Maricaulis maris MCS10: one gene and its partner. The protein of the gene in region 1 interacts with the protein of each later gene in a pairwise test. Links are inferred from orthologs where the notes say so. Each region holds a gene or a part of one and is shown in the gene's direction. Other genes may lie near its edges.

Evidence for each region.
Region 2: the proteins of gyrB (region 1) and gyrA interact in binary tests that used the Escherichia coli proteins (3 or more experiments, as listed by UniProt). The link is inferred for Maricaulis maris MCS10 from one-to-one orthologs.

What each region holds. Positions count from the first base shown.
Region 1 is NC_008347.1:8,043-23,485, forward strand. The notes cover bases 5,301-8,375. They hold gyrB (DNA topoisomerase (ATP-hydrolyzing) subunit B), read left to right. Parts: upstream 5,301-5,674; coding sequence 5,675-8,077; downstream 8,078-8,375. Other genes in these bases: MMAR10_RS00065 (TVP38/TMEM64 family protein), read left to right, coding at 5,301-5,601; MMAR10_RS00075 (hypothetical protein), read right to left, coding at 8,353-8,375. In the rest of the region: MMAR10_RS00035 (alpha-E domain-containing protein), read left to right, coding at 1-104; MMAR10_RS00040 (transglutaminase family protein), read left to right, coding at 110-910; MMAR10_RS00045 (peptidase), read left to right, coding at 945-1,676; MMAR10_RS00050 (LysE family translocator), read left to right, coding at 1,703-2,326; MMAR10_RS00055 (glycosyltransferase family 2 protein), read left to right, coding at 2,451-3,227; MMAR10_RS00060 (ArnT family glycosyltransferase), read left to right, coding at 3,224-4,897; more of MMAR10_RS00065, read left to right, coding at 4,894-5,300; more of MMAR10_RS00075, read right to left, coding at 8,376-9,357; polA (DNA polymerase I), read right to left, coding at 9,420-12,206; MMAR10_RS00085 (hypothetical protein), read right to left, coding at 12,418-12,816; MMAR10_RS00090 (prolyl oligopeptidase family serine peptidase), read right to left, coding at 13,082-15,286; dapF (diaminopimelate epimerase), read left to right, coding at 15,371-15,443. UniProt on the Escherichia coli protein: DNA gyrase negatively supercoils closed circular double-stranded DNA in an ATP-dependent manner to maintain chromosomes in an underwound state.
Region 2 is NC_008347.1:2,043,384-2,059,030, reverse strand. Bases 12,369-15,647 are described here. They hold gyrA (DNA gyrase subunit A), read left to right. Parts: upstream 12,369-12,690; coding sequence 12,691-15,447; downstream 15,448-15,647. Other genes in these bases: coaD (pantetheine-phosphate adenylyltransferase), read left to right, coding at 15,553-15,647. In the rest of the region: ssb (single-stranded DNA-binding protein), read left to right, coding at 43-537; MMAR10_RS09795 (hypothetical protein), read left to right, coding at 506-1,258; MMAR10_RS09790 (BlaI/MecI/CopY family transcriptional regulator), read left to right, coding at 1,392-1,814; MMAR10_RS09785 (ankyrin repeat domain-containing protein), read left to right, coding at 1,814-3,484; MMAR10_RS09780 (NAD(P)H-binding protein), read left to right, coding at 3,712-5,007; MMAR10_RS09775 (DUF2269 family protein), read left to right, coding at 5,007-5,471; MMAR10_RS09770 (nucleotide pyrophosphatase/phosphodiesterase family protein), read right to left, coding at 5,478-6,764; MMAR10_RS09765 (EF-hand domain-containing protein), read left to right, coding at 7,103-7,708; MMAR10_RS16225 (serine hydrolase domain-containing protein), read right to left, coding at 7,758-9,239; MMAR10_RS16220 (winged helix-turn-helix domain-containing protein), read left to right, coding at 9,329-9,880; MMAR10_RS09750 (ATP-binding protein), read left to right, coding at 10,158-11,885. UniProt on the Escherichia coli protein: A type II topoisomerase that negatively supercoils closed circular double-stranded (ds) DNA in an ATP-dependent manner to maintain chromosomes in an underwound state.

The sequences.
Region 1 (15,443 bases):
ACCAGGTCTTCAAGATCGGCCTGCATGAGTATCTGACCGACTTTCTCGCCACCATCAATTCGCTCGGTCGTCAGATCGAGACGGATTACCGCTTCTACGAGTGAGACCCATGCGCCTCAACATCTCCCACATGACCCGCTACGACTTCGCCGAACCGGTTCCCTACGGGCTCCAGCAGGTGCGCCTGACGCCGATGACCCGCGCTCACCAGACCGTCCTGCGGTGGACCTTGCGGATCGAGGGAGGCAGCGAAGAGGCCCGTTTCAACGACCAGCACATGAACATCGTTGATCTGGTCCGCATCGATCCCGAGCGCACATCGATCAGCCTGGTCTGTGAGGGCGAGGTCGAGACGCGGGAAGAGAACGGCATTGTTGGCCGCCATGACGGCACCGCGCCACTCTGGTATTTCCGCCGCGAAACGCCACTGACCAAAGCCGGGACGAAGTTGCGGGCCCTGATCCGTGACTTCGATGCGATGGACGGTCAGGACGTCACCGCCTTTCACGACCTTGCCCGCTTCATCTCCGGTGAAGTCGCCTACCGGACCGATACGACCCTGGCGACCACGACGGCCGAAGACGCGCTGGCGAGCGGTCAGGGTGTGTGCCAGGACCATGCCCACATCTTCATCGCGGCGGCTCGGCTGCTGGGTTATCCGGCCCGTTATGTGAGCGGCTATCTGTTCATGGACGATCGCGTCGAACAGGAGGCCGGTCACGCTTGGGCCGAGGTGCATATCGATGGGTTGGGCTGGGTCGGTTTCGATGTATCGAACGGAATTTCGCCTGACGAGCGATATGTGAAAATCGCCACAGGCCTCGATTATTCCGAAGCGGCTCCGGTCGCTGGTGTCACTTTCGGCGGCGGCGGGCAGTCGATGCTTGTCTCGCTTCAAGTGCAGCAGTAACGCTGTGGCTCACCACGTCGCGGGAGACTGATTCGTGACCTATTGCGTTGGCCTGAAACTTGATGCGGGCCTGGTTTTCATGTCCGACACGCGCACCAATGCGGGCGTCGACAATGTGTCCAAGTTTCGCAAGCTCTTTACCTGGGAAAAGAAAGCCGAGCGGGTCATCACCATCATGACCGCCGGCAATCTGGCCACGACCCAGGCCGTGATCAGCCTGCTGGAGGAGCGGCTCAAGGCGCCGGCCGACCGGGCTCCGTCGATCATGGAAGCGCCGACCATGTTCCAGGTAGCCACCATTGTAGGCCGGACACTCCGGGAATGTGTTGCCGAGCAGGCCGGCGACGGCCCGACATCCGAGTCGCCCTTTGGTGCGACCTTGATTGTGGGTGGCCAGATCGCCGGTCAGAAAATGTGCCTGTTCATGGTCTATCCGGAAGGCAATTTCGTCGAGGCGAGCGACGAAACGCCCTTCTTCCAGATCGGCGAGACCAAATATGGGCGCCCCATTCTGGTTCGTGCCTTCGACAAGGCGATGCGCATGGAGTCGGCCATCAAACTGCTGCTCCTGTCATTCGACTCGACGCTGAAGGCCAATCTCTCGGTCGGCATGCCGCTCGACCTGCATGCCTATCGGGCCGACAGTCTGGAACTGGGTGTGCAAAGACGGGTCGAGGAAGATGACGCCTGGTATGCCCAGCTGTCTCGTGATTGGGGTGATGCGCTGCGTTCGGCTTTCGACGGCCTGCCGGAATACACGCTATAGCCGGGCCGCTCTGAACGCGGACTGCCATGACGATCGAAACCCTTCTGCTCTTCGCCGGTGCCCTGCTTGTCCTGTTCCTGACGCCGGGGCCCGGCATTGCGGCAATGATCGCCCGCACGCTGGATACCGGCCCCTGGCACGCGGCCATGTATGGCGCGGGCATCCTGCTGGGCGACATGTTCTGGTTCACACTTGCCGTGACAGGATTGTCTGCGGTCGCGGAACAATTGGGCCCATTCTGGCTGGCCGCCAAGCTGGTCGGGGCCTCCTATCTCGGCTGGATGGCGTACAAGGCCTTCTGGAGCGCCTGGACCGGCGCGCGACCGAAGCCGGTCTTCAAGGTCGGCTCGAAACGCGGCTGGATCGCGACTTTCCTGGCCGGCATCGCGATGCCGCTCTCCAATCCCAAGCCGATCGTCTTCTATCTGACGCTGGTTCCGGCCTTCGTGCCGATCGAGGCGATCACGCCCTGGAGCTTTGCCGCGATGTTGTTGATCATGGTCGCGATGGCGGTTCCGACCGCGGCTTTCTATATCGCCGCTGCCCACCGCGCCCGGGCCTGGCTGTCCACACCGACCGTGCGACGCGGCGCCGATATCCTGACCGGTTGCGTCATGACCGCCATCGCCCTGCTTCTGCTGCTGCGCTAGCTGACGCGTTCGCATTTTTCACCGGCATTGGTATTTGAAACGGCGGCCAAAGCGGCACACACTCCCGCGCGCACAACCGGGCCCGCGCACTCGACTGGGCCCGCGCGCACAATTGGGGCTGTTCATGAGCGAGACGATCAACACGGATTTCCGCCGCCCGGACCGGACGGATGCAACCCTGCGCGCGTCTGTCGTGATTGCTGTGCTGGACGAAGCGGAGAATGTCGCCGCCGTTTGCGACGAAGTGCTGCGCGAGATGGAGCGCGCCGGCGCCTTTGAGATCGTCTTTGTGGACGATGGCTCGACGGACGCGACGCCAGACATCCTGCAAGGCATTGCCGATGCCGACCCGCGGGTCCGGCTCGTGCGCCATGACCATCGCTGCGGCAAGTCGCAGGCGGTGCGGTCCGGTGTCCTGGCGGCGCGCGCGCCCTGGATCGCCACGCTCGATGGCGATGGCCAGAACGATCCGGCCGATCTGCCTGACATGCTGGAAAAAGCCTGGGCTGCTGAGGGCGACGCGCCACTGGTCGCCGGTACCCGCGTTCGCCGCAATGACCCCGTCTCGCGCCTGATCGCGACGCGCATCGCCAATGGCTTCCGCGCCACCGTGCTGGGGGATCATTGCCCGGATACCGGCTGCGGCGTGAAGGTTTTCAATCGCGACAGCTTCCTGCTCCTGCCCTGTTTTGAGGGCATGCACCGTTTCCTGCCGGCGCTGTTCCAGCGCTATGGGCATCCGCTGATCAATCACCCTGTCCAGCACCGCGCCCGTCATGCAGGGCAGTCAAAATACACCAATATTGGTCGGGCCTTCGTCGGGATTTTCGACACGATGGGCGTTATCTGGCTGGTCCGCCGGACCAAGGCGCCGGGCCGGATCGAAGAGCGTCAGTCGTGACCCAGGACGGGCATCGCCTGGGCTGGAAGGACTGGCTGGTTCTCGTCGCCCTGTCGGCGCTCGTTCTTCTGCCGGGTCTTGCATCCATTCCGCCGGTCGACCGGGACGAGTCGCGCTATGCCGTGGCGACCAGCCAGATGCTGGCGACCGGCGATTTCATCGATATCCGGTTCCAGGAGGAGCAACGCTATCTCCAGCCGGCCGGTGTCTACTGGCTGCAATCATTCGCTGTGGCGGTGTCCGGCACCGGCGATGAGCGCGCCATCTGGGCGCACCGGATCCCCTCCTTCCTCGGCATTCTCGCCGCCGTTCTGATGACCGGCGCGCTGGCGACCCGGCTCTACGGAAGCCATGCCGGCCTCGCCGCGGCCCTGCTGGTGGCAACCAGTTTTGCCGTCGGCTTTGAGGCGCGGATCGCCAAGACCGATGCGGTCTTGCTGGCGACCATCACCGCCGCCCATCTGGCCTTGATGCGGATCTATCTCGAACCGGTCGGGCATTGGTGGCGACCGGCCCTGTTCTGGGCGGCGCTCGGGGCCGGCATGATGGTCAAGGGGCCGATCATCCTGCTCTTTGTCGGCCTCGCACTGGCCGGCCTGCTGGTCTGGGACCGCAAGTTCGTCTGGCTGAAAGAACTCAAACCGTTGTGGGGCGTGCCGCTATTCCTGCTGATTGCCCTGCCCTGGTATGTGGCTATCGGTATCGTCTCGGACGGTGGATTTTACGCCGAGGCTGTCGGCGACAGCCTGATGGGCAAGGTGGGTGAGAGCCAGCAATCGCATGCCGGACCGCCGGGCTATTATCTCGGCCTGTTCTCGCTGACCTTCTGGCCGGGTTCACTCTTCTTCGTCTTTGCTGCTCATTGGGCTTGGTCCAATCGTGGCCAGGCGGCGGTGCGCTATCTGATCGCCTGGATCGTGCCGGCCTGGATCGCTTACGAGCTGATCGCCACCAAGCTGCCGCACTACATCATGCCGCTCTATCCGGCGATGGCCTGTCTGGCGGCGGCGGCAATCTTCCTGCCCGGGCAGGCGCGCTCGCCGCTCTGGGTGCGCATCGGTGCGGGTATTTACGCCATTGTCTGGCTTGCCTTCAGTGGCCTGGTCGCGGCGCTGGGTCCGGCCGGTCTGCACTGGGCCGAGGGGCGATTATCCCCGGTTCTGGTGATGGCCGGCGTGGCAGTCTTTGTCGCCGCCGCCTTGGCTGTCGGGCTCTATCTGACCGGGCGACGGCAATCCTCGCTTCTCGCGGGTCTGGCCGCCGGCGCGCTGGGCGCGGTGACCGTCTATGGCGGGACACTGCCGCGGCTCGAGACATTGTGGCTGACCCCACGGATCGTGGCGGCGGTTGATGCCCATGGGGACTGCACGCCGACCCGGCTTGTCACGTCGGCCTTTCGCGAGCCCAGCCTCGTCTATCAACACGGGCCGTATGACACGGTGCTGGCGGCCAGCCCGATCGACGCGGCGGACCAGCTGGCCGCGGACATGGATTGCTCGCTGGCCCTGCTCGACGCGACCGAGGTTGACGATTTCCTGGCCCGGGCGGCGGCAATTGATGTGTCATTGGAACCCTTGGCGCTGATCGAAGGGCAAAACTACTCCAATGGCGATGAGATGGCGCTGACGCTCTATCGCGCTTCTGGCAATGCGCCCGGGACCGACGGGTGATCGGCCGCGAGCTGGTATCGGCGTTCCGGCGCCATCCCGGCAAGGTCGTCATGGTCCTCGCGCTGGTTGCCCTGTTTTCGCTCGGCGGCTTTGCGACCCTGTTTCTGCCCGAGGCGGTGACCCGGCAGGCACTGGACGGGCTGGCGGCGATCGGCGGCCAGGCCTGGGCGCCGCCGGTGGCCATTCTGGTCTTCACCCTTCTGATCACGCTCGGCGCGCCCCAGGCCGTACTGATTGCGGCGCTCGTGGCCGCGTTCGGGCCCTGGGCCGGCTTCGCCTACAGCTGGACCGGCAAGGTCCTCGCCTGCGCTTTCGGGTTTCTGGTGGGCCGCCGCGTCGGGTCGGGCTGGATCGACCGTCATGCGGGACCGGATGCCCGCATCGTCATGGACGAGCTGGCGCGACATGGCTTCTGGGCAAGTGCGGTGATCCGGCTGGTGCCGACACTGCCCTCCATCATCATCAATATCGCTGCCGGCTGCACACCCATGCGCTTCCGTGATTTCATTGCCGGCACAGCGATCGGAAGCGTGCCGAAAATGGCCCTGATCGCCTTTGCCAGTCATGCCGCAATCCGGGGCCTTGAGGGCGGTGGCATCCGGGCTTGGCTGGCGGTGGCGGGAGCCGTGTTGTTACTGGTCCTGATCGGTCTGATCGGGCGGCGCTGGTTGATGCGTCGCACCACCAGAAAACCGGCCCCGTGACTCACGCGTGCGCGCGCATGTACGCGTGTGCGCGCGAGTGGTCACAGGCGTGCGAAACCTGTACAACAAAACCATGACGGAACAAGCGAATCAGGAATACGGCGCGGAGTCGATCAAGGTCCTCAAAGGGCTCGACGCCGTGCGCAAGCGCCCGGGCATGTATATCGGTGATACCGATGACGGTTCGGGTCTCCATCACATGGTCTATGAGGTCGTCGACAACGCGATCGACGAAGCCCTTGCCGGCCATTGTTCGGAAGTCCTGGTGACGCTCCATGCCGACGGTTCTGCCTCGGTGCGTGATGATGGCCGGGGCATCCCGACTGACATCCACCAGGAAGAAGGCGTCTCGGCGGCCCAGGTCATCATGACCCAGCTCCATGCCGGCGGTAAGTTCGACCAGAATTCCTACAAGGTCTCCGGCGGTCTGCACGGCGTCGGCGTCTCGGTGGTGAACGCCCTGTCCGACTGGATGGACCTGACCATCTGGCGCAATGGCAAGCGGCACTGGATGCGTTTCCGCCGCGGCGATGCCGAGGAAGACCTCAAGGTGATGGGCGATGCCGAGCCGGGCCAAAAGGGCACGGAAGTGCGCTTCATGCCGTCGGAAGAAACCTTCACCATGACCGAGTTCAATCGCGAAACGCTGCAGCATCGCCTGCGCGAACTCGCCTTCCTGAACTCCGGCGTCAAGATCACCCTGCGCGATGAGCGTGAGGCCGAGCTCTATTCCGACACCATGGTCTATGATGGCGGTGTAGCTGCCTTTGTGGCCCACCTGGATCGCAACAAGACCCCGATCTTCACCCCGCCGGTCCTGATCACCGGCGAGAAGGATGGCGTGGCGGTGGAAGCGGCGCTGGAGTGGAATGACAGCTATCACGAGAATGTCCTCTGCTTCACCAACAACATCCCTCAGCGCGATGGCGGAACCCACCTGGCCGGTTTCCGTGGCGCGCTGACGCGCATCATCAACACCTATGCGGCCTCGTCGGGTCTGGCCTCCAAGGCCAAGGTCTCGATCTCCGGCGATGATGCCCGCGAAGGCCTGACCTGCGTGCTGTCGGTGAAGGTCCCGGACCCGAAATTCTCCTCCCAGACCAAGGACAAGCTGGTCTCGTCGGAAGTCCGCCCCGCCGTTGAAGGCGCTGTGGGCGAGGCGCTGGCGGAGTGGTTTGAGGAACATCCGACCGAAGCGAAAATGGTGGTCGGCAAGATCATCGAGGCTGCGGCAGCCCGTGAAGCGGCCCGCAAGGCGCGCGAGCTGACCCGCCGCAAATCGGCGCTGGAAATCTCCTCCCTGCCCGGCAAGCTGGCGGACTGCCAGGAGAAGGATCCGGCCAAGTCCGAACTCTTCATCGTTGAGGGCGACTCAGCCGGCGGCTCTGCCAAGCAGGGACGCCACCGGGAAAACCAGGCCGTGCTGCCGTTGCGCGGCAAGATCCTCAATGTCGAGCGGGCCCGTTTTGACCGGATGCTCGGCTCGGAACAGGTCGGCACGCTGATCACGGCGCTCGGCACGGGTATCGGCCGCGACCAGATCAATTACGAGAAGCTGCGCTATCACAAGGTCATCATCATGACCGATGCCGATGTCGATGGTGCCCATATCCGCACCCTGCTTCTGACCTTCTTCTATCGCCAGATGCCGGAGCTGATCGAGAAGGGCTATCTCTACATCGCCCAGCCGCCGCTCTACAAAATCGCCAAGGGCCGGTCCGAACGCTATGTGAAGGACCAGGCCGAGATGGACGCCTACCTGATCGAGGAAGGTGTGTCCGAGGCGCATCTGACCCTGCATGGCGGCGAAGTCGTCACCGGTCAGGATTTGGCGTCCCGCGTCGCCGCGGCGCGCCAGGTCAAGCTGTCCATTGACCGCATGACCGCGCGCGCACCGGGTTTTGCCCTGGAGGCTGCCGCCATGGCCGGTGCCCTGGTCCCCGAACCGTCCGAAGCGGCCGTGACACGCGCGGCTGCCCGGCTCAATTCCTTCGCCGATGAGGGCGAGGACAATTGGGGTGGCCGTGTTGATGGCGAAGATGGCGGCCTGGTCTTTGAACGCGAAGTGCGCGGTGTGATGGAAACCGTTGTGCTGGACCGCAGCCTGCGGGCCAGCCCGGATGCCAAGCGTCTCAATGAGCGCGCCACGGCTATCTCTGATGACTATGCCGGCCCGGCCAGCTTCGTCCCGAAATCCGGCCCGGTGACCATCAACTCGCCGCGCGAACTGGTCGATGCTGTTGTCGTCTCCGGCGCCAAGGGCATGAAAATCCAGCGCTATAAGGGTCTGGGCGAAATGAATCCCGGCCAGCTCTGGGAAACCACGCTCGACCCCAATGCTCGGTCCTTGTTGCAGGTGTCCGTGACCCATGCCGACACTGCTGACGAGCTCTTCTCCAAGCTGATGGGCGACGTCGTCGAACCTCGCCGCGACTTCATCCAGGAACACGCGCTGGAAGCGGAAGTCGACGCTTAACGCGCGCTGCCCTCGCGACGAATTCGAAGACGCCCGCCTGTTTCAGGCGGGCGTTTTTCGTCCCAACCACATAATGTTTGTTATCCCCGACGAGTGCCCCGCGAAAGCGGGGCGAAGACCGGGGACCTGATTGGTGGCCTCGCCGGCCCGGAGGATTCCTGGCCCGTCGTCGCGATGATCATTGTCGTGACGGGTCTTTTCCTGGCGAATAGCTGGCGACGGGGCGAGCTGCGGGACAGGCGGGTGGCGTGACGCCCCCCCCAAGCGCGGGATCGCTAGGCGAGGGCCTCGCGGTAGGTTGTCTTCAACGCATCGGGAATGGTGTCGATGGTGTCGATCACGTCACAGAAACGGGTTCGAAGGAGAGCTTTGAGCGCATCTGACAACGGCAGGTCGGTGAAGCCCTCGGTGATATCGTCATGGGCGCCGCCGAGCAGGGCCTGCAACTCGTCGGCGCTGGACAGCTCGCTGACCCGCCGCGCAGCCCACAGGCGGGACTGGTTGAATTGCGCCAGGAAGTGATCGCGCTCCTTTGCCACGTGCGCAGGCACCTTGCGAAAACCGGCCCAGGCCGTGGCCACACCACCAATCACCTTGTTCAGGCGGGCAAACATGACCATGCGCTCGCGCAAGGACACATTGGAATAGCTGTCATCCTCAGCTACGCGCTTGAGCGCCGCCCCTCTCGGTATCGGTGCGTCAAGCGCCGCTTTGTAGCGGGCCCAGAAAGCATCGGGCTCGTGCCGCATCTCGTCGGCGGAAAGGAAGACCACCCGCTGGAAATGCTGCGAATAAGTCGCCTGGATATGGGCGAGATCGAGTGCATGTTCCACCAGGGCGCCGTGGGTAGCGAGAAATTCGGCGCCATTTCCGAAGCCGCCTTCCTTGATTGACTGCTCATGCGCGGCGCGGACCCAGTCCAGCGGGTTGCGGACAAGAAAAAGCGCCGTGTGTGAAATCCGGGCCTGTCCGGTGATGCTGGCGGCGACCCGGTGCAGGTCAGCAATTTTGGGCAGGAGTTTCGGCTGGTCCATATAAGCCCAGGCGAACCCTTCGGACGAGGCGATCAGCGTTGTGCCTGCCTTTGGGGTGACGCCGAAATCGAGCCGCGGAAGTCCGGTTAGCTGACCCTTGGCGGCGAGTTGCCGCGCCGCATTGGCGGCCGCACCGAGATTGGACGCAGTGTACTGCTTGTCCTCACCCCAGACGCTCTGAAGGAATGTGGACCCGCATTTGGGCAGGCCGAAATGGATGAACTTGGCTTGATATGGCTGAGCCATGCCGGCTGCTCCTTAAGATTAGGCGGGTCTGGCGCGATTTACTCGCCAAGATCGCGTTTGATTCAATGAGCTTCACCCCAGGTCCGTCCCGCCTTCGCGTCCACCACCAGCGGCACGCTCAGCTCCAGCGCGGGCGAGCAGGCCTCACCCATCACCTTTGCTGTCAGCGCAATCAGATCGGCGGCCTGGTTTTCCGGCACTTCAAACACCAGTTCATCATGCACCTGGAGCAGCATTTTCGCATCGAGATTGGCGGCGTTCAGCGCGTCATCCATGCGGATCATGGCCCGGCGGATGACGTCGGCGGCTGAGCCCTGGATCGGGGCGTTGATGGCCTGGCGTTCGGCGAACATGCGCATATTGGGGTTTTTGTCGCGAATGCCCGGGAAATGGGCGCGGCGGCCGAAAATGGTCTCGACATAGCCGGTCTCGGCGGCCTTGGCCTTCATCTCATCCATATAGGCGCGGATGCCGGGGAATTTCTCGAAATAGGCGTCGATGAAGGCCTTGGCCTCGTCGCGCTTGACCCCGATCTGGTTGGCCAGGCCGAAGGCGGAAATGCCGTAGATGACGCCGAAATTGATCGCCTTGGCCTTGCGCCGGACCATCGGATCCATGCCCTCGATCGGCACGCCAAACACTTCCGAGGCGGTCATCGCATGGATGTCGGTGCCGTCCCGGAAGGCCTGTTTGAGGCTTTCAACGTTGGCGATATGGGCGAGAAGGCGCAGCTCGACCTGGGAATAATCGGCGGCGACCAGGACATGGCCCGGTTCGGCGATAAAGACTTCGCGGATCTGGCGGCCAGCCTCGGTGCGGATCGGGATGTTCTGCAGATTGGGCTCGGTCGAGGACAGGCGCCCGGTCGTGGTCGCGGCCAAGGAGAAGGAGGTGTGGACGCGCTTCGTGTCGCGATTGATATGGGCGAAGAGGCTGTCGGAATAAGTCGACTTCAGCTTGGCAAACTGGCGGTATTCCAGCAGCGCGACCGGCAGGGCATGGCCCTCGGCCGCGAGCTGGTCGAGCACGGCGGCATCGGTCGACCAAGCCCCGGTCTTGGTCTTCTTGCCACCGGGTAACCCCATCTCTCCAAACAGGATTTCCCCGATTTGTTTCGGTGACGCAACGTTGAAGTCGCGGCCTGCGGCCTCATGGGCCTCGGCCTCGGCGGCCATCATCTTCTGGCCGAAATCGGAGGACAGGCGATTTAGCTGGTCCGGATCGACCTTGATGCCGACCCGCTCCATTTTCGACAGCACATCGGCCATCGGCCGTTCCAGCGTCTCATAGACCGTCGCCATTTTCTTGGCGACCAGGGCCGGTTTCAGGATTTCCCACAGCCGCAGCGTGATGTCGGCATCTTCGGCGGCATAGAGCGTCGCCTTGTCCAGCGGCACCTTGTCGAAGGTGATCTGGTTCTTGCCGGTGCCGCAGATCTCCTTGAAGGGGATGCAGGTATGGCCCAGATGAAGTTCGGCCAGCGCGTCCATGCCATGCCCGTGCAGGCCGGCCTCCATGACATAGGAGATCAGCATGGTGTCGTCATAGGGCGCGACATCAATGCCATAGCGCGACAACACGCCGAGATCATATTTGAAATTCTGGCCGATCTTCAGCACGGCCGGGTCTTCCAGCAGGGGTTTCAGTACCTTCAGCGCCTGATCCATCGGGATCTGTTCCGGCGCGGCGCCGGTGTCGAACATGTCGCCCGTGCCCTGCGGGTCGACATGGGCGAGCGGGATATAGCAGGCCCTGCCCGGCGCTGTGGCCAGCGAAATGCCGACCAGGCCGGACGCGGTCGAGGACAGGGCATCGGTCTCGGTATCAACGGCGATCTGGCCGGCTTCGAAGCTCTTGGCGATCCAGCGCTCGAGCGCCTCCATTGTCGTTACGCACTCATAGTCGTCGCGATTGATGGGCGCCGTGGCATCGCCGGTCTCATCGGCCCGCGGTCCGCCCAAAGCTTCTTCGACCTTGCGGGTGAAGGAGCGGAATTCCATCTCCCGCAGGAAGGGGACGAGGACGTCTGGATCGGGCTCGGCAAGACCGAATTCCTCCAGCCTTTCCGGCATGGGCGCATCGAGTTTCAGGGTCACCAGGTCGCGCGAGATGCGGGCATCCTCGGCATGGGCGAGCAGTTTTTCGCGCCGGCCCTTCTGCTTGATCTCACCGGCCCGCTCGAGCAGCGTGTCGAGATCGCCGTATTCATTGATCAACAGCGCCGCCGTCTTCACGCCGATACCGGGCACGCCGGGCACATTGTCGACGCTGTCGCCGGCCAGGGACTGGATATCGATGACCTTGTCCGGCCCGACGCCGAACTTTTCCATCACTTCAGGGACCTGGATGCGCTTGTTCTTCATGGCGTCGAACATGGAGACCTTGTCGGTCACCAATTGCATCAGATCCTTGTCCGACGAGACGATGGTGACATCCGCACCCAGCGCCTCGGCCTGGCGGGCATAGGTGGCGATGATGTCATCGGCCTCGTAATTCTCCAGCTCGACACAGGGCGTGCCGAAGGCGCGGGTCGCATCGCGGATGATGGAGAATTGCGGGATCAGATCTTCCGGCGCCGGGGGCCGGTTGGCCTTGTAGAGGTCATAGAGATCATTGCGGAAGGTCTTGCCGGAATGGTCGAAGATCACCGCCAGGTGCGACGGCTGATCGTCACCCTTCAGGTCTTCCAGCAGCTTCCACAACATGTTGCAAAAGCCCTGCACCGCCCCGGTTGGCGTCCCGTCGGTCCGGGTCAAAGGTGGCAGTGCGTGATAGGCCCGGAAGATATAGCCCGACCCGTCGATCAGATAGACGTGGCTGGTCTCGTCGACGGGTTTGGTCGTGGCCATGGGGTGTGTCTCCGGGCGGATCGGCAGGCGGGCAAATCAGTTGCGGGCGAGACTAGCGCGGGCGAGGCGTCCGGTCATGGGTGGAGTGCGGTGGCGATTGGGAGGAGCGAGGTCCCAAGCCAGCTTTCTCTTGATCCAATGTCATCCCGGGCGGATGACCTGCTCAGGGCCCGGCTTGCGTCCGGGAGGACAACCGGAAATCCTCCCCGTCTCAACTCACCGCCCAGGCCAGCGCCCCGCCTGCCACCACTGTGAACGGCGCCATCGCTTGCAGCGACCAGGGCGGCAAATGCCTTGCCCAGAATTTCGCATAGGCGTGGTGCCAGCGACGGGGTGCGATGGCGATGAGCGCGGAGCTGCCGACGATGAACACCCCGGCCCAGAAAAAGGCCTGCGGCCAGGTCGTGGCGTCGGCCACGCCGATCAGGGCCAGGCCGACCAGGGCGCGCAGGGCGTGTTCGCCAAAGTGGATGAACGGTGTCGATCCCATGGCCTCCAATGCCTTGAGGGCCAAGCCTGGCCGCAACAGGCATAGCCCGGCGACGCCGATCAGCCAGACCGCAAACAGCTGGACGATCAGACGGGAGAGGTCGGTGATGAACTCGGTCATGGGAGCAAGGTGTATCGCGGCGTCGGTTTGGTTCAATGGCAATCGCAGGTCATCGACCATCAAGGGGATGGACCTGACCGCGCAAAGCTCACCTCTCTCCGATCGGTGAGAGGGAAGTGCGCCCCGACAGAAAAATCCAGGAACCTTGCCCTTCCCTCCCATCATCCGGCGCATAAGCGTGTGGGGACGAGGGTGCCTGCCAGACGCCTACAAAAAAGGCCCCGGAGCCTTAGCTCCGGAGCCTTTCTTCTGCATCAGGTCGACCCTATTCGGCGTCGAGCGGATCGGTATCATCCATCAGCTTTTGCATCAGGAAGGTGTAGAGCAGTGCTTCACTGCGGGCCCGCTCCTCGAGATTGGCGGCGGCGGCGTGACCGCCTGCCATGTTCTCGTAGTAGAGATAGTCATGGCCCAGCTCTTCCAGAAGATGCGCCATCTTGCGGGCATGGCCCGGATGGACGCGGTCATCCTTGGTCGAGGTGTAGAGGTAGATTTCCGGATAATCGCCGTTCGCATCGACATTGTGATAGGGCGAGATCGAGCGCAGGAAACCGCCCTCATCCGGATCTTCCGGATTACCATATTCACCCATCCAGGACGCGCCGGCCAGCAGCGTGTGATAACGCAGCATGTCCAGCAGCGGCACGGCCGAGACAACGGCGTTCCACAGGTCCGGACGCTGGGTGTACATGACACCGGTCAGCAGACCGCCATTGGAACCGCCATAGACGCCGAGATGACGCGGGCTGGTGATGCCACGGGTCGACAGGTCCTCGGCGACCGCAATCAGATCGTCATAGATGCGCTGGCGATCCATTTTCAGGCCCGCCTGGTGCCAGGCCGGTCCGAACTCGCCCCCACCGCGGATATTGGCGACCACGTAGGCGCCGCCATTTTCCAGCCACAGCTGGCCGCGTGAACCGGAATAGCTCGGGCGGATGGAGACCTGGAATCCGCCATAGGCGTAAAGCAGGGTCGGCGTTGTGCCGTCCATAACCGTGTCTTCGCGGCGGACCACGAAATAGGGCACCATCGTGCCGTCCGGAGAGGCGGCTTCGAGTTGTTCGACCACCAGGCCTTCGGCGTCAAAGCGGGCCGGGATGGACTTGATTTCCTCGACCGTCAACTCGGCCGCATCGACCATGAAATAGCTGTCCGGCGTCAAAAAGCCTTCGGCATTCATGAAGGCAACATCGTGATGATTGTCAGTGCCGCGCAGGCTGATCGTCATGTTGGCGGGAACCGGAACGGTCTCCGACGACCATTGTCCGTCGGCAAAGTGGAAGGCTTCGAGACCGCCGACGACATTCTCGTCGATCGCGACCAGGAAGGCCGAGGCCGTCGAACCCATGCCACCCAGCGATTGGCGCGGGCCCGGCACGAAGACCGTGCGGACGTCCGGCAGCTCACCGGTGGCGGCAAATTCAGCCATGTTGAAGGACAGGAGCGCGCCCTGCGGGAAGGTTTCTCCGCCCTCCACAGGTGTCCAGTTTTCCTCGATCGTGAAGACCAGCTCGCCCTGGTAGAGATCCTGGATCGACGACTTGCTGGGCAGTGGCAGCTGCACCGGACCGGCGTCGGCCGGCAGGTACCACCAGCTCGTGTCGTAGAAAGTATTGGCTTCGGACGCCATCATGTAGACGGTGCCGTCATGGTCCTCGGCGCGAAAGGCAAAGAGACCCACATCGTCCTGGTCGCCGCGCACCACTTCAGTGGCATCGGCGAGATCGGTGCCGCGTTCCCAGCGGTAGGCAACCGAGGGATAGCCCGAGCTGGTGGAGTCTTCCGGCGAGGTCGCCAGGCCGACCATCAGCGTATTCTCGTCGATCCAGCTGACCCCGCCCTTGGCTTCCGGCGTCTCGAAACCACCGTCGACAAAGGCTCGGTCGGTGATGGAAAACTCCCGGCGGACCGCCGCGTCGGAGCCGCCATCCGACAGTGTCAGAATGCAGCGCTCATAGGCCGGCGCCAGACAATTTGAGCCGCGCCAGACCCAGTTGCGGTCTTCAGCTTCGGACAGGGCATCGAGGTCGAGCACCACGTCCCATTCCGGCGCGTCGGTCAGATAGCTTTCCAGCGAGGTCCGGCGCCACAGGCCGTGCGTGTGTTCGGCGTCCTGCCAGAAATTCCAGATATAGCCGCCGGAATAGGAGCCGTAGGGAATGCGGTCCTCGGACTGGGCAATGGCCAGCGCCTGATCGTACAGGCCCTGATAGCGCTCATCGCCTTGCAGACGGGCGAATGTGCGCTCGTTCTGACCCTCGACCCATTCAATGGCCTGCTCGCCCTCGACCTCTTCCAGCCAGACCCGCGGATCATTATTGGGATCGATTTCGACGATCTGGCGTTCCGCGGGCGCCTCAGGTGTCGTGTCGGCCAATTGGTCGCCCTCATTGCTGGCAGGCTGTGTGCAGGCCGCGAGGATGGCGGCGCTGGCAGAGATCGCCCAAAACGTCTGATAAAATTTCATCAGTCTCTTCCCTCTGATGTGTGTGCCGCAATTAACACCGGAGCGGTGCTGGACGTAAAGGGACGGGAGCGTTATCGCAGCAGGATGATCGCTCGTCTGATGAATGGTGCCGGCAACAAGTTCATCCTCGCCGATGTGCGCGGCCGGGCTGGTGTGT
Region 2 (15,647 bases), 2.0 Mb from region 1 along the record:
GCCCGCCCGGAGAGGCGTGGACGCAAGGATGGAGAACGGGCGATGGCGGGAAGCGTCAACAAGGTAATTCTGGTCGGCAATCTGGGACGTGATCCGGAAATTCGCCGCATGAACAATGGCGACCCGGTCGTCAATCTGTCGGTCGCGACGTCTGAAAGCTGGCGCGACAAGTCCTCCGGCGAACGCCGTGAGAAGACCGAATGGCACCGTGTCGTGATCTTCAACGACAATCTCGCCAAGGTCGCGGAGAACTATCTCAAGAAGGGCTCCAAGGTTTATGTCGAGGGCCAGCTCCAGACCCGCAAATGGACTGACCAGAACGGCCAGGAAAAATACTCCACAGAAGTCGTGCTGCAGCGTTTCCGTGGTGAGCTGACCATGCTGGACGGTCGCAATGAAGGCGGCGCCGGTGGCGGCAGCTTCGGCGGTGGCGGCCAGAATGAAATGGGCGGTGGCTCCGGTGGCGGCCAGCGTTCCATGGATGGACCGAAGGAAGATTTCCGCAATGCTGATCTCGATGATGAAATCCCGTTCTAGCCTGACCCGCCTGATCAGTGTCGGCCTGCTGACCGCCTCTCTGGCGGTCGGTGGCGCCAGCGCCCAGGATGATGTCACCGGCGACCCCAATGCGCGGTCGCCCCAAATCGTCATTGTGCCGCTGGGCGACGAGGAGGGCGAAGCCCATTTCGTCGTAGGCGAGATGGCATGGGGCGATGTTCTGGGCTTGCTCAACCAGCTCCAGTCAGAGACAGGCGACAGCGTGATCGAGGTGGCCCAGACGCTGTGGTCGTCGCGTGACCTCAACCCGCCCTTCTTCCTGTTCGAGCTGGCCCGCCTGACCGCCGAGTCCGATCCGGAATTCGCGGTCCAGGCCTATTTCCTGGGGCGGTCGCGGACCATGTATGATGCGGCACGTTGCCTTGATTCCACGGCCCTGGACGTCATCAATGAAGCTTCGGCTTACGCCGGAGAGACTGTGGTTCAGGTTATTGCCTCGCGGCCGGAATTGACGATAGCGGCGATCGAGCAGGTCATCGAGACCGATGGAGCCTTTGCCGGCCAAGCCTCGCCCTGGTGGGCTTGCTCGTTCGGAACCAACGCCTATTTCGCTGCCGTAAACGAACAGACCCTTAGCGGCGATGAGTGGTTGATGGTCGAGAGTCGCTGGCCCTCGGTGCGCGCGCGCATTTCATCCAATCTGCAAGGCAATCTCACCATGATGCAGGATGCTGTCGCGGCCGCCACGGCTGCTGAATAGCCCAAGCTGCAACACCCGGACACCGTTCTGGATGGCAGTCCGGCGTCGGGTTTCGGGCTGAATTACTAATTTGTTAGTTGATGAATTTGACCGCCCGTGGGAGGCCTGATGTCATCAACTAAGGAATTCGTAGATGGCTCGTCCCAGCTCTGCCCAACTGACTGAAGCCGAACAGCGCATCATGACCGTGCTGTGGACGCGCGGCGAAGCCAGTGTGCGCGAAATCACCGATGCGCTGCATGCCGAGTTCGGTCTCGCCTATACCACCGTTCTGACAACGATCGGGATCATGGCCGACAAGGGCTATGTCGGGTTTCGCAAATCCGGTCGGGCCCACATCTATTCGGCCTTGCTGACCCGCGACGGCGCCCGCAACCAGGCGCTGGGATCAATGGTCCGCACCCTGTTCGGTGGCTCCGCGCAAAGCCTCGCCCAGCATCTCGTGCGGGCGGAGAAGCTGACCCTGCAAGACATTGAAGACCTGCGTGCGGCCGTGCTCGAGGAGACCGGCGCGGATCGTGAGGCCGATGAGAATCCGGACGGGGAGGCGAAGTGATGGCCTTGGACACACTCCTGCTCGCGGCTCTGGCCGCACTGGTCGCGGCAACCGCCCTGGCCGGTGGCGTGATGGCGGTGGACCGACTCCTGCCGGCCCGCCTCGTGCGCGAGCGCCATGATCTGGCGCTGGCGGCGTTGATTGTCATCCCGCTGGTCTTTTTTCTCGCCTTGCGGGCCGCGCCCGACTTGTCGGCGGATGTACAGGCCGGTGTCGCCGGTTTTTCATCAGCCCAGTCCGCAGAGGCCACGTCGCATGCGGCTCGGCCCACGACCAGTACCGGTCCTGTCCTTGCACTCACCGCGCCCGAAACGGTGTGGTCGGGCGTTTGGCCGGTACTGGGCCGTATCCTGCTGCTGGTCTGGCTGACCGGTACTGCCGTCATGGCGGTCCGACTTGCGCGCGATCTGGTCGCGCTGGACCGGATGCGGTTGGCGGCGCGCCCGGTGGCGTGTCCGGCGAGCCTGCGACTGTCTGCCGACCTGCCGCTTGCAGTCAGCGCTGCCGTGACGACCCCGGTACTCGCCGGCTATCGGCAGCCGCAAATCCTGCTGCCGACCGGTTTTACCTTCGATCATGCGGCCCGACCGGTGCTCGAACACGAGATCGCGCATGCCCGCCGCGGCGATGCCTGGACGGTGTTGGCTTTGCGCATCTTGCAGGTCGCCCTGTGGTGGGTGCTGCCGCTTCTGCCCTTGATGACCCTGCTCGAACGCAATCGCGAAACCCTTTGCGATCGGGAAGCCGCCCGGATCACGGGGCAATCGCGAGACCTTGCCCTGGCACTGATCGATGCCGCCAGCGATCATACCCGTCATGCCTCACTGGCCCTCGCGGCCGCCCCCTCACGCTCCAGCCTGGCCCACCGCGTCGCCCGGCTGACCGCCACGTCCGACCTCAACCGAAAGGATAGTCCCATGCGTTTTGCCCTCCTTCTGCCAGCCCTGTCGGCGACAGCCCTCGTCCTGACCCCGCAATTCGGTGAAGCCCGGGCGATGGAAGGGCGAGATGCCCGACCATCCCCGATGCGTAACCTCGATGACGCCCTCGACCTGGATGGGCGCCTCTATCAGGCAGCGCGTCGCGGTCAGGCGGGCCGGGTCGGGGATTTGCTGGCGGGTGGTGCCAATCCGGATGTCCGTTTTCGGGGCGATGGCACAGCCTTGATTGCCGCCATCCGCGGCGGCGATGCCGCGACCGTAGCGGCGCTGCTGGGAGCCGGTGCCAGCCCTGATCTGGGCATTGATGGAGACGGCAATCCGATGATTGCGGCCGCGGTCAGTGGTCGTGACGATCTGGTGCAACAACTGCTCGCGGCCGGCGCCGATGTCGATGCCGAACAGCGCGGCGATGGCAACGCCCTGATCGCGGCTTCGGGACGCGGACATGTCGACACGGTTGATCTGTTGCTGGCGGCGGGCGCCGACCCGAACGGCTATGTCTTTCATGATGAAACGCCGATGGTGAATGCGGCCCAGCAAGGCCATCTCGATGTCATCGAACATCTCGCCGCGGTCGGCGCCGATCTGTCCTTGACGGTGCGTGCCCGGGATCGTCGCGGACGCGAGATTTACCGCTCACCGCTGAGCGAAGCACGCCGGACCGGTCAGGACCATGTCGTCGCCTGGCTCGAAGCCCGCGGTGCCGAACACCGTCCGCCGAGCGAATAGCTTGCCCCAGCCGGCCCGCATCGTCATGGCCGGTTTCAGTCGGACGGTCGGGGGCGCCGAGCTGGAAAACCATCGCCATGCCCTCGGCGAGCTCACCGGGATGAGCTTGCGTCTCTAGAACGCGACCTTCCATTGCCGCCGTGAGGAGGCATCGGGACTGACAAGCCCCTTCCGGTCCGCGCCGGTCTGGTTAAAGTGCCGGCAGGGCGGGGCGGAAGGGGTGTTTCATGCGCGTATTGATTGCCGGGGCGAGCGGATTCATCGGCTCGCACTTTGCCGCCCATCTTCAGGCTGCCGGTCACGAAGTCCGGGCCGCAGCCCGTGGCGTCGAGGCAGCGCGCAAGCGGGCCCCTCAGCTCGACTGGGTCGGCTGCGATTTCCGCCGTGATACGATCGACGACTGGCTGCCCCGGCTCACGGATATCGATGTGGTCATCAACTGCGTCGGCGTGCTGCAGGACGGGCTCGGCGATAGCAGTCGCAAGGTGCATGTCGACGGCGCAATGGCCTTGTTCAAGGCTTGCGAGCAGGCCGGGGTGGGACGCGTCCTGCATATCTCCGCTGTCGGCGTCGATACGGCCGCCGGATCGGACTATGCCCGCGACAAGCTGGCCGGCGAGGCGGCACTTGCGGCCCGTGATCTGGATTGGCTCATCCTGCGCCCCTCTCTGGTCGTCGCCCGCAATGTCTATGGCGGTACGGCGCTGGTGCGCAGCCTGTGCGGCATACCTTTCGTGACCCCGGTGGTCGGCGGTGAGCAGGTGTTCCGGCCGATCGGGATGGATGATCTGTGCGAGGCGGTCGCCGGTCTGATCGAGCCGGGGGCGCCCGCCCGCACAAGCTTCGACCTGGCCGGCCCGGAACGGGTTTCGCTGGCCGATACCGTGCGCGGCTATCGGCGCTGGCTTGGTTTCGGCGACAGCCGCATCTGGGCGGTGCCGCGCTGGCTGGCCCGACCGGCCTTCCTGTTCGGGGATTGGCTGGGATGGATGGGTGTACGGACCTCGATGCGCACGAATGCGCTCAAGCAACTGGATTTCGATGTCGAGGGGGATCCGACCGACTGGCTGGCCGCGACGGGGGCGTCGCCGCGCGGCTTTCATGACTGGCTCGCTGCCAACCCGGCCGGGCTGCAGGATCGCTGGCATGCGCGGCTGGGTCTGGCCCGGCCGCTGGCGCGATGGGTGCTGGGTCTTTATTGGCTGCTGACCGGTGTGCTCGCCCTGACGGTCGCCAGGGATCACGCCTATTCGGTGCTCGCAGCCGGCGGATTCTCGGAGGCGGCCCAGCCGCCGGTGCTGTGGTTCGGCTCCCTGTTCGATATCGCCCTGGGCCTGGGCATGCTGGCGAAATGGCGCGTGCGCTGGCTGGCGACGATCATGATCCTCGGCACCTTCGCCTACATATTCACCCTCAGCATGACCCTGCCGGGCCTGTGGGCCGACGCCCTCGGGCCGATCCTGAAAGTCTTCCCGATGATGGCGCTGGCGCTGATGATCGCGGCCACCGAGGATGAGCGCTGATGGAGCTCTACCCGCTTCTTCGCCTGGTCCACATTCTCGGTGCCGCGGTGCTGTTCGGATCGGGCGCCGCGATTGCCTTTTTCATGCTGATGGCCTGGCGCAGTGGCGAGCGGGCCGCGTTTGCTCTGGTCGCCCGCCACGTCGTGCTGGCCGACTGGGTGTTCACCGCGAGTGCGGTGATCCTGCAGCCCGTCTCCGGCCTTGCCCTGGCCCATCTCGCAGGCTGGCCACTGACCGCGCCCTGGCTGCTGGCGAGCGTCGGACTCTATCTCTTCATCGGTGCCTGCTGGCTGCCGGTGGTGTGGATCCAGATGCGGGTCAAGCGACGCCTTGCCGAGACTGACGGTCCCGACATCCCCGCTGATGTCCACCATCTGATGCGGATCTGGTTCGCGCTGGGCTGGCCGGCTTTCGCCGCGCTGACCGCCATCGTCTGGCTGATGATCACCAAGCCGGTCGGATGACCGGATTTACTCCGCCGGGCAGCGTCCGCCCGTGATCCGTTCAACTTCCTCCGCGCTACCATCGGTCGGTGCAGGCTCGAGGTCCAGTGCGCAGGCGATCAGGCCATAGACATTGACGTTCTCGAAGGCGGCCGGGCGGCTGCCTTGCGGGAAGATCGGGCCGGCGCCGATGAAGGTCGCGCCCATGGTTTCGTCGAGATTGTCAAAGCCGTGGGTGGCCCGCAGGCTGGTGAAATAGGGGTTTTCGGGATCGGTCTCGCTGGTGATGATCAGCCAGCCGGGATCGGCCAGGACGAAGAGATCCGGGCCGCGATCGGGGTGATCGAAATGCCAGTGCTCCGGCATGTCCTGGCGGCGATAGGCGGTCATGTGCGGATGGGCATCCTGCAGCTCGGCATGGATGCGCTCGACCGTGGCCTCATCGCCATAGCCCATGATGAAGGATTCCGGACCGGGGCTGTAACGGCTGGCGAACTCGTCAATATGCAGCCCGTCCAGATCGGCGAGCGTGTCGATCATGATGGTCCGCTCGGTCGAGACATCGACCATACCATGATCTGAAACGATCAAGAGGGTTGTCCGCTCCATCACGCCGCGCGCTTCCAGCCCGGCGATCAGCTGGCCGACCAGGGCATCGACCCGCGCGACGGCCTCGGCTTCCTGCGGCGTGCCGACGCCATTGGTGTGCAGCACCGTGTCGACATGATCCATGTAGACGGCGGCGAAGCGAGGCTGCTCGGCGACCGGTGCGTCGAACCAGGTGAGAACTTCATCAATGCGTTCTTCATAGGGTTTTTCGTGCTCATAGGGGTGCCAGATCGTCGGACGGGTGCCGTCGATCTCCACTTCCGAGCCGAGCCAGAACATGATGTGCGAGCGCAGGCCCTGCTGCTCTGCCGTGATCCAGATCGGCTCGCCGCCCCACCAGCGCGGGTCCTGCGGACTGCCGCCGGAATTGGAAAAGGTCTCGTCCAGCCGCCGGTCATAGGGCGAGTTGGAGACCATGCCGTGATGCTCGGGATAGAGGCCGGTCGCCAGGGTGTAGAAATTGACGAAGGTCTTGGTCGGCATCGCCGAAACCATGCGCTCCGGACGCGTCCCGCGCGCGGCGAGGGCGCGCAGATTGGGCGCTTCGTGGCGGTCGATGGCGTCAAAGCGCAACCCGTCCAGCCCGACCATGATCACCACGGGTGGCGCTTCGGCCGCAACCGGTTCGGCGGACGGTGCACGCAGATGGCTGCATGCGGCCACCAGGCTGGTCAGCATGGCGATGGCGAGAATACGAAACGTCATGAAAGCCCCCGATGGGCGGTTTGGGTCAACCGCTCGGGCCTAGTGAGGCAGGCCCGTCGCGACAAGGCAAGGATTTGTGACGGAGCGCCATGATTCCAACCCATCCGCAAAAGGCCCACAGCCACCGTCATCCCAGGGGCACGACAGGTCGTGACCGTGGGATGACGGTGAATTCACATAACGGTCTTTTCGCACCCCGCATGACCGAAATTTCATCAATGAAATCAGTGTCCGGACGCTATAATGCGTGCGTCGGGACGGCAAATGGGTTCCGATGGTGAGCGTGTATGTGGCCGATTGGAGCGGCACCACGCAGATGGCGTGCAGCGGAGTTCGTGATGAAACGGCGTGAAAAGCAGAGCGAGTCCCTGGAGATCCGGATCGGTCACCAGACCAAGCAGGACTTCATGGAAGCCTGTCAGTCCCGTGGCCTGACGGCCAGCGAGGTCCTTCGCGCCTATGTCGAAACCTATTCCGGTCCACGTCACCCGCGCCTGGTGCTCCCCTCTGTCAATATCAAGGAGTTCACCATGCCCGCCAGTTTTCTTGCCCTCGTTACCGCCGTTGCCCTGACCACCGGATTGCAGACCTCGGCCCCCGCCATTGCAGACCGCAATGACCCGGAGGCCAGCTTCGCCTCGGTCGACCGCGATGGCAGCAATGATTTCGACCTTGCCGAACTTTTCGTTGAAGCCGGCCTGACCGCTGACGGGCAGCTGGGACCGGACCTGCGCGCCGAGGTGACCGGGTCGGTCCAGTCAGCGCTCGCGGAACTCGGCATGGAGGCCCAGCAAGGCGTGGCCTCGCCGGCCTATCTTGAGCGCGTCATTGCCAATGCTGAAGAGTCGGCCGTGCTGAGTGTGACGGCGGTCTTCAATATGATCGATGTGGATGGGGACGGCCGTGTCACGCGAGCCGAGTTCGTGAACTACAGCGTCGAGTAATCGGCGCCTGATGTCGGGACCCGGCCGCCAGGCGGCCGGGTCCCGATGCTCAACCGATCTGCAGACCGGCGACCCGCAGTGCGTCATCGCCGGCGATGTCGAATGTGATCGGAATGCTCTCGCCCATGGTCGCCGCAAACACGGAGAAACGGACCTGCGTGGCAGTTTCGTTGAAGCCGAGCAAAGCGCCGCCACCGAAATCCGCCGCCAATTGATCGAACATGGCCAGGTGCCGGTCCATGTCGGCATAGGCCAGCATGTCCGGCGTAAAACGCGTTTCGATGAAAGCCTGATGCGCGGCGGCGTCGCCCTTGAGGGTGGCCATGAAATCGGCGACCAATTGACCGGCCGGCGTGTCCGGCAATGTGACCGGCGTCGCCGACCGGGCGGGCCTTGGGTCGATGCGCCAGAGCTGGTCGAACCAGGCCGCGGTCAGAACGTCGACAACCCGGTCGGCATTGAGGCGGCGCTGGTCGGCGGCCACAAACAGGATCAGGCCGTGATCGGCGAGCTCGCGCCAATGCGCGTTGAAATGCGGATTGCCGCCATTATGCCAGTAGACCCGGCCAAACGCTGGATCATCCTCGACCACCAGTCCATAGCCATAATGCGAGGCTCCGCCGCCCTCGTCCTGGAAGGGTGTCTGGCCGAGATCGCGCGCTTGCGGCGAGATCAGCTCGCCGGCCGACCAGGCCTGTCGCCAGGCCAGCATGTCCGGCGCGGTCGAGACCAGCCCGCCATTGCCGATCAGGTTCCAGTTGGGCGGATGGCCGCCCCAGGAGGCCTCGGCCACATCGCGCCCGTCCTCCAGATGCACCGCGCGCTCACCATCGAAGGCGGTCTGATAACCGGTGTGGTCGATCCCGACCGACATCAGGCGGTCGCGCAACAGGGCCTCATAGCTCTGCCCCGTCGCCCGCTCCATGATGGCGGCGGCCAGCGAGTAGCCGACATTGGAGTAGTAATAATCCGTGCCCGGCTCAAAGCGCAGCGGGGCGGCAAAGGCATTGGCCAGGAAAGTGTCGAAATCCTCCTCCGCCAGATCATCACCGACCCCGCCGGGGAAGCCGGCCGCATGGGTCAGCATCTGGTGCAGGGTGATGCCGGCCTTGTCGGCGGGGACATTGTCGAACACTTCATCCAGGCGCAGATCGGCGGACAGGGTGCCATCGCTGATCAGCTGGGCGGCCAGCATGCCGGTATAGCTCTTGGTGACCGAGCCGATATCGACCTGGGTGTCCGGACCATAGGGGCGGCCGGTCTGCGCATCGGCCATGCCGGCGCCGCGCATCAGCACGGTCTCGCCGCCCTGCGAAATGCCGACAATGCCGGTAAATCCGGCGGCCTCGAGCGCGTCGAAGGCCTCGGACAGGCGTTCGCGGGCGGCATCAGAGGCGGTGATCCGGTCGAGGGCCTGGGTGTGTCCAGCCGCGCTGAACGCCAGCGCCAGGCCGACTGCCAGACCCGGGACCAGGCCGGTCGCACCGGCGAGACGGGGCCATACGCGTGTGAGGAATGACAAAGCTTTCATGGTCGTCGCTCTCCTTGCTCATGTTAGCCCTCGCTGACTAGGATGGCGTGTTCATCGCGTCCTGACGAAAACCTGTTGGATAGGCTGACATGACATTTTCCTCACCCGGCGGCGACGCTTCAGCGACGCGTTTCCGGATCGGCACGGCCCATTGTGACCTCATCGCCTGCGTGCTGGTGCGCAAGGGCGAGACCCATCGCCTCGAGCCGCGCCTGGCCGGTGTGCTCCACCTGCTCGCAAGGCGCGGCATAAGCCCGGTCACCCGCGATGAATTCCTGGAGACGGTGTGGGAGGAGGATGGCAGCGATGAAGCGCTCAACCAGGCCATTTCCCGCCTGCGGCGCCTGCTGGGCGATGCCAGCCTGATCCGCACCTTGCCACGCATCGGCTACAGCCTCAGCGCCCCGGTCGAGCGCGCCGAAACCCTGCCAAACCCGGCCCCGACCTCACCCTTCCAGGCCTGGCTGCGCACCGGCCTGGGCTTCATCCAGCGCCCCTTCCTCACCGGCCTCGCCGTCGGCGTGCTTGTCACGGCGCTGCTGGCGAGCGTGTTCTGGCCGAGGACGCTTGAGCAGGAGTTTGAGATTTTTACGGGGGAGTTGGATGAGGTTGGGGTGACGCTGCCGGATGAGACGGAGTAGGGGGCATTGTGGCGCGGGGAAATCTCGATGAAGCCGATACGGCCTGCTGGCTGACAAGCGATCTGTGGACGGCTCTGCGCGACGGCGCCGGATTGGACGGGAATGGGCCTTCACCAGCGATTTGGTCACCGGCGTGGTCTGGGGGCAAATGATTGAGCGGGAGTTTGGGGGGCTGGGAGTTGGGTGAGATTGTCCCGGATGAGCCGGGCCATGCGTTCAGCGATTCTCAACTTGATTGCTGTAAGACTTGCGCAGGGGCCGCGACGCTGGATGAATCATGCTGGATCTGAAGCAGAAAATTTGGCCGGACCAGTCGGAACATGGTCGCTTGCGGCTCGCGAGCGAGCGCGCCGTTTCGGTCTTCTTCACATTGGCAGGCGTATCCGGGCTCGCCATTACCGCGATCAATATTCCCTATCTTGAGGACTACCCGCTGTCGGTCACGCTGGGCGGTCTGATCTCACTCATGTGCCTGGCCGGCCCCTTCATAACCGTCGGGACGCAGCATTTCGCGCGGAATACGCGCATAGTATCGCACCTGGTCGCATCCCTCCTCCTTGCGCTCTCGCTGACCGCCCAGGAGATGGTGAGCCCAAGCAATCTGCTGTTTATCCCCGCGGTATTGACGGTGACGCTGGCATTGGGGTGGCGCGATGGACTGGCCACCCTTCTCATGGCCTATGCCGCCTATGTCGGCACTTTCGTGATGACAGGCGCTGAGTGGGCGAGCGTTTTGCCCGATGTGAGCATTTTCACGCTGATCGCCGGCCAGGTCCTGGCCGCGACCTTCGTGTTTGCGGGCGCACGCGTCTTTCGCACGCAAATGGTGCAGGCCGCGATCGAACTTCAGCGCAAGTCCGAGCAGGCGGAAGAAGCGACCCGGGTGAAGTCCGAGTTTCTGGCCACGGTCAGTCACGAGATCCGGACACCGCTCAATGGTGTTCTGGGCATGGCGCGGGTGCTGGACGATGGAAGCTTGCGGCCGGACCAGAGCGACCAGGTCCAGGCCATCACCAGGTCGGGTGAAGTCCTGCTGAGTACGCTCAATGATGTTCTGGACCTCTCGCGTATCGAGGAAGGCCTGATGGTCGTCGAGACCCGGCCCTTCGACTTGCCGGCGATGATCAATGGCGTGGCCCAGCTCTATGTCATCACAGCGGCTGAGAAATCGGTGGAGTTCTTCATCGAGATCAGTCCGGATCTCGACCTGACCCAAAAGAGGGTCGGTGACGAAAACCGGATCACCCAGATACTTCACAATCTTCTCTCCAACGCGATCAAGTTCACGGCCGAAGGCCGCGTGGATCTCGTGGTCTCGCCCGGCGAGACGCCATCAGACATTCGCTTCACCGTGCGCGACACGGGTATCGGGATGAGCGAGGCGGAAGTCCGCCGGGTCTTCGAGCGCTTTACCCAGGCTGATCAGAGCACGTCCAGGAAATATGGGGGCAGTGGCCTGGGATTGTGCATCGCGTCGCAACTGGCCACGCTCATGGGCGGGCGAATTGACGTGCAAAGCGAACCCGGTGTCGGGTCCTGCTTCACGGCAAGCCTGAAGCTTCCGGCCCATGACGGGGCGCGTGTGCAGGACGGACCCGAAGCGATGGCGGTCAGCCCGCCGGCAAACACCGCCGCCCGGGACCTCAAAATCCTGGTCGTGGATGATGTCAGCATCAATCGCGAGGTCATGCGCGGCTTGTTGGCGAAGCTGGGGTTCTCGGCCGAATTTGCCGCCTCCGGTGAGGAGGCCATGGACGCGGTTCGTCAGGCCGAATTCGGCACGATCTTTCTCGACATCTCAATGCCCGGGCTCAGTGGCTATGAGGTTCTCGAACAGATCAGGGCGCTGGAACAGGCTCAAGCCCGACGGCCCAGCAAGATCGTCGCGCAGACCGCCAACATGATGACCCACCAGGTGCGCGAATATGGCGAGGCGGGCTTTGACGGTGTGCTCGGCAAGCCTGTCCGGCTGGAACTGCTGCAAGAGCAACTCGACGCGGCTTGATGGACGCCGGAGAGCCGTGATTGTCGCACGCCTCCTGCGTGACAAGGACGAGCGTACCGGCTGGCATTCCCATTCCGGCGCCCAGGCGCAGATCCTGCCATAAACCGCTCGCCGGGAGTTCGCCGTATCGGCCTGCTGGCTGACAAGCGGAGTATGGACAGCTCTGCGCGACGGCGCCGGGGTGGACGGGGGAGGGAGATAAATCACCTGTCCCCCACCCGCCTGTCATCCCGGCCGAATGGCCTGCGAAAGCAGGCCGCAGAGTCGGGACCCATTATCGCGAAAGCTGGCCGCACCGGGCGTATGGGTCCCGGATCTGCGCCCTGATCATGTCAGGGCTCCGCCCGGGATGACAAAGGTATTGGAATTCCCGGAACCACCGTCATCCCGATGACAATCGGGATCCAGCCTGCGACGCGACGTCATTGCAGGGGGCGGCAAAATCGAGTCTGCGAGACTGGGTCCTGACTTTCGTCAGGATGACGGTGAGGGGCGGGGTGTGCGTCGGGTGAAGTGCCGGACGTGTGTTCTCCCCCCCCAACCGCCCCCCGCATTTGCTCTCCCCCGTCGCGATTGTTAAGACTCTGCGACAGGAAAGCCGCCTGATTCACACTGATGATTCGCGCCCGCGCGCGAGGGTGTGGGATCGGCGGCGATTTTCGTGAGGGTGCGGTCGGGGCAATCGTGACCGCCATTGCGACACAATGAAAAGAGGGCCGCCTTGAGCGATCACGACGACACGCCGACGACACCCGAAGACGGTTCCGGAAACGGGGCAGACAATACGGGCGGTCAGCCGCCGGCCCTGCCGGACGGGATTGGCAATATCGCCATCGAGGACGAGATGAAGTCGTCCTATCTCGATTATGCGATGAGCGTGATCGTGTCGCGGGCCATTCCCGATGCTCGCGATGGTCTGAAGCCGGTCCATCGCCGCATCCTTTATACGATGCACGAGAACGGGCAGACGCACGAAAAGTCCTACCGCAAATGTGCGACCGCCGTCGGTGACGTGATGGGTCGCTATCACCCGCATGGTGACCAGGCGGTCTATGACTCGCTGGTGCGCCTGGCGCAGGACTGGTCGATGCGGGTGCCGCTGATCGACGGGCAGGGCAATTTCGGCTCGGTCGATGGCGATCCGCCTGCCGCCTATCGTTATACCGAGGCGCGGATGCAGAAGGTGGCGCAATCCCTGCTGGCCGATATCGACAAGGACACGGTCAATTTTGTCGATAATTACTCGGCCGAACGCCAGGAGCCGGTGGTGCTGCCGGCGCGCTATCCCAATCTTCTGGTCAATGGCGCCGGCGGTATCGCCGTCGGCATGGCGACCAATGTCCCGCCACACAATCTGGGCGAGGTGATTGATGGCACGCTGGCCCTGCTGGAAAACCCCTCGCTGACCGAAGGCGAGCTGCTGGACTATATCCCGGGTCCGGACTTCCCGACCGGTGGCCTGATCCTCGGCCGCACTGGCGCCCGCAATGCGGTGCTGACCGGGCGCGGCTCGATCGTGATGCGCTCGCGCACCTCGATCGAGGAAGTGCGCAAGGATCGCATGGCGATCATCGTCCACGAAATTCCCTACCAGGTGAACAAGGCCTCGATGATCGAGAAGATCGCCGACCTGGTCCGCGACAAGAAGATCGAGGGCATTGCCGATCTGCGCGATGAAAGTGACCGCAATGGCATGCGCGTGGTGATCGAGCTCAAGCGCGACGCCAATGCCGATGTCATCCTCAACCAGCTCTTCCGCTGGTCGCCGATGCAGACCAGTTTCGGTGCCAACATGCTGTCGCTCGTCGGCGGCCGTCCGCAATTGCTGGGCGCGCTGGACATCCTCAAGGAATTCCTGCGCTTCCGCGAGGAAGTGGTGGCACGCCGGGCCAAGTTCGAGCTCAACAAGGCGCGCGACCGGGCTCATGTCATCATCGGTCTGGCGCTGGCTGTGGCCAATATCGACGAGGTCATCGCCCTCATCCGCAAGGCCCCCAATCCGGCCACCGCGCGTGAGCAGTTGATGGCCCGCGACTGGCCGGCCATGGATGTGGCGCCGCTGGTCGAACTGGTCGCCGATCCGCGCTCCATGCTGCGCGACGACAACACGCTGCGCCTGACCGAGGAGCAGGCCCGGGCGATCCTGGAACTGCGCCTCAACCGCCTGACCGGTCTGGGTCGTGAAGAACTGGGCAATGAGGCCAAGACGCTGGCCGACCAGATCGCCGACTTGCTGGACCTGTTGCGCTCGCGCCAGCGCGTGCTCGACATCATTCGCGACGAGCTGACCGAGGTGCGCGAGAATTACGCCACGCCGCGGCGCTCCGAATTCGTCGATGCCGAACTCGATTTCGAGGATGAGGATCTCATCCCGCGCGACGAGATGGTCGTCACCGTCACCCATGGCGGCTATGCCAAGCGCACTGCGCTGTCGGACTATCGCGCCCAGCGCCGCGGCGGCAAGGGCCGTTCGGGCATGGCGACCAAGGACGAGGATTTCATTGCGACGCTGTTTGTCGCCTCGACCCACGCGCCGCTCCTGTTCTTCTCCAATCGCGGCATGGTCTACAAGACCAAGACCTGGCGTCTGCCGCTGGGCGCGCCGAACACGCGCGGCAAGGCGCTGATCAATCTCCTGCCGCTGGAGCAGGGCGAAACGATCACCTCGATCATGGCTTTGCCGGAAGACGAGAGCACATGGGCCGACATGAATGTCATGTTCGCCACCAACAAGGGCACCGTCCGCCGCAACAAGCTGTCCGACTTCGTCCAGGTCAATCGCAATGGCAAGATTGCGATGAAGCTGGAGGAAGAGGACGACCAGATCGTCAATGTGGTGCTGTGTACCGAGCAGGACGATGTCTTCCTGACCACCCACAAGGGCCGCGCCATCCGCTTCCCGGCCACCGATGTCCGTGTCTTTGCCGGCCGCAATTCGGTTGGCGTTCGCGGCATCCGCCTGGCCGAGGGCGACGAGCTGATCTCGATGGCGATCCTGCATCATATCGATGTCACCTCGCCGGAGGCCCGCGCCTACATGAAGCACGCCACGGCGATGCGTCGGGCGCTGGGGGACGATGAAGAGATCGAAACCGTCAACACTGATGGTGATGAAGACGGTGATGATGAAGCCGCCCTGTCGACCGAGCGCCTGGCCGAGCTGGGTGCGGCCGAGGAATTCCTCCTCACGGTGGCATCGGACGGCATGGGCAAACGCTCATCGGCCTATGATTTCAGGGTGATGGGGCGCGGCAATAATGGCGTCGCGGCGACCGACATCAAGCGCGACATCCCGCTCTCGGCCAGCTTCCCGGTCGAGGATGCCGACCAGATCATGGCCGTCACCGATGGCGGTCAGCTGATCCGCTTCCCGGTCGATACCGTCCGGATTGCCAGCCGCTCATCGCGCGGCGTCCGTCTTATCCGCTTGAATGAAGGCGAGAATGTCGTCGCGGTGGTTCGTATCCAGGATGCCGGAGATGAGGGCGACGAAGACGGCGACGGCGAGACCGTCACCGACGCAGGCCCCGCTCCGGAAGCCGGCGACAGCCCGTCCGAATAGTGCGACCGGCGAGGCGGGATTGTTGATCTCGCCTCGCCCTTCTGCCAGACATGAGCCGGCACCGGGGAGGTGCTTTTGGGGCGCCAAGCCCGGGAGAGATTGGCCATGACCCGTACAGCGCTCTATCCGGGCACGTTTGATCCCCTGACCAATGGTCATATCGACATTATCGGCCGGGCCGTGAAACTGGTCGATCACCT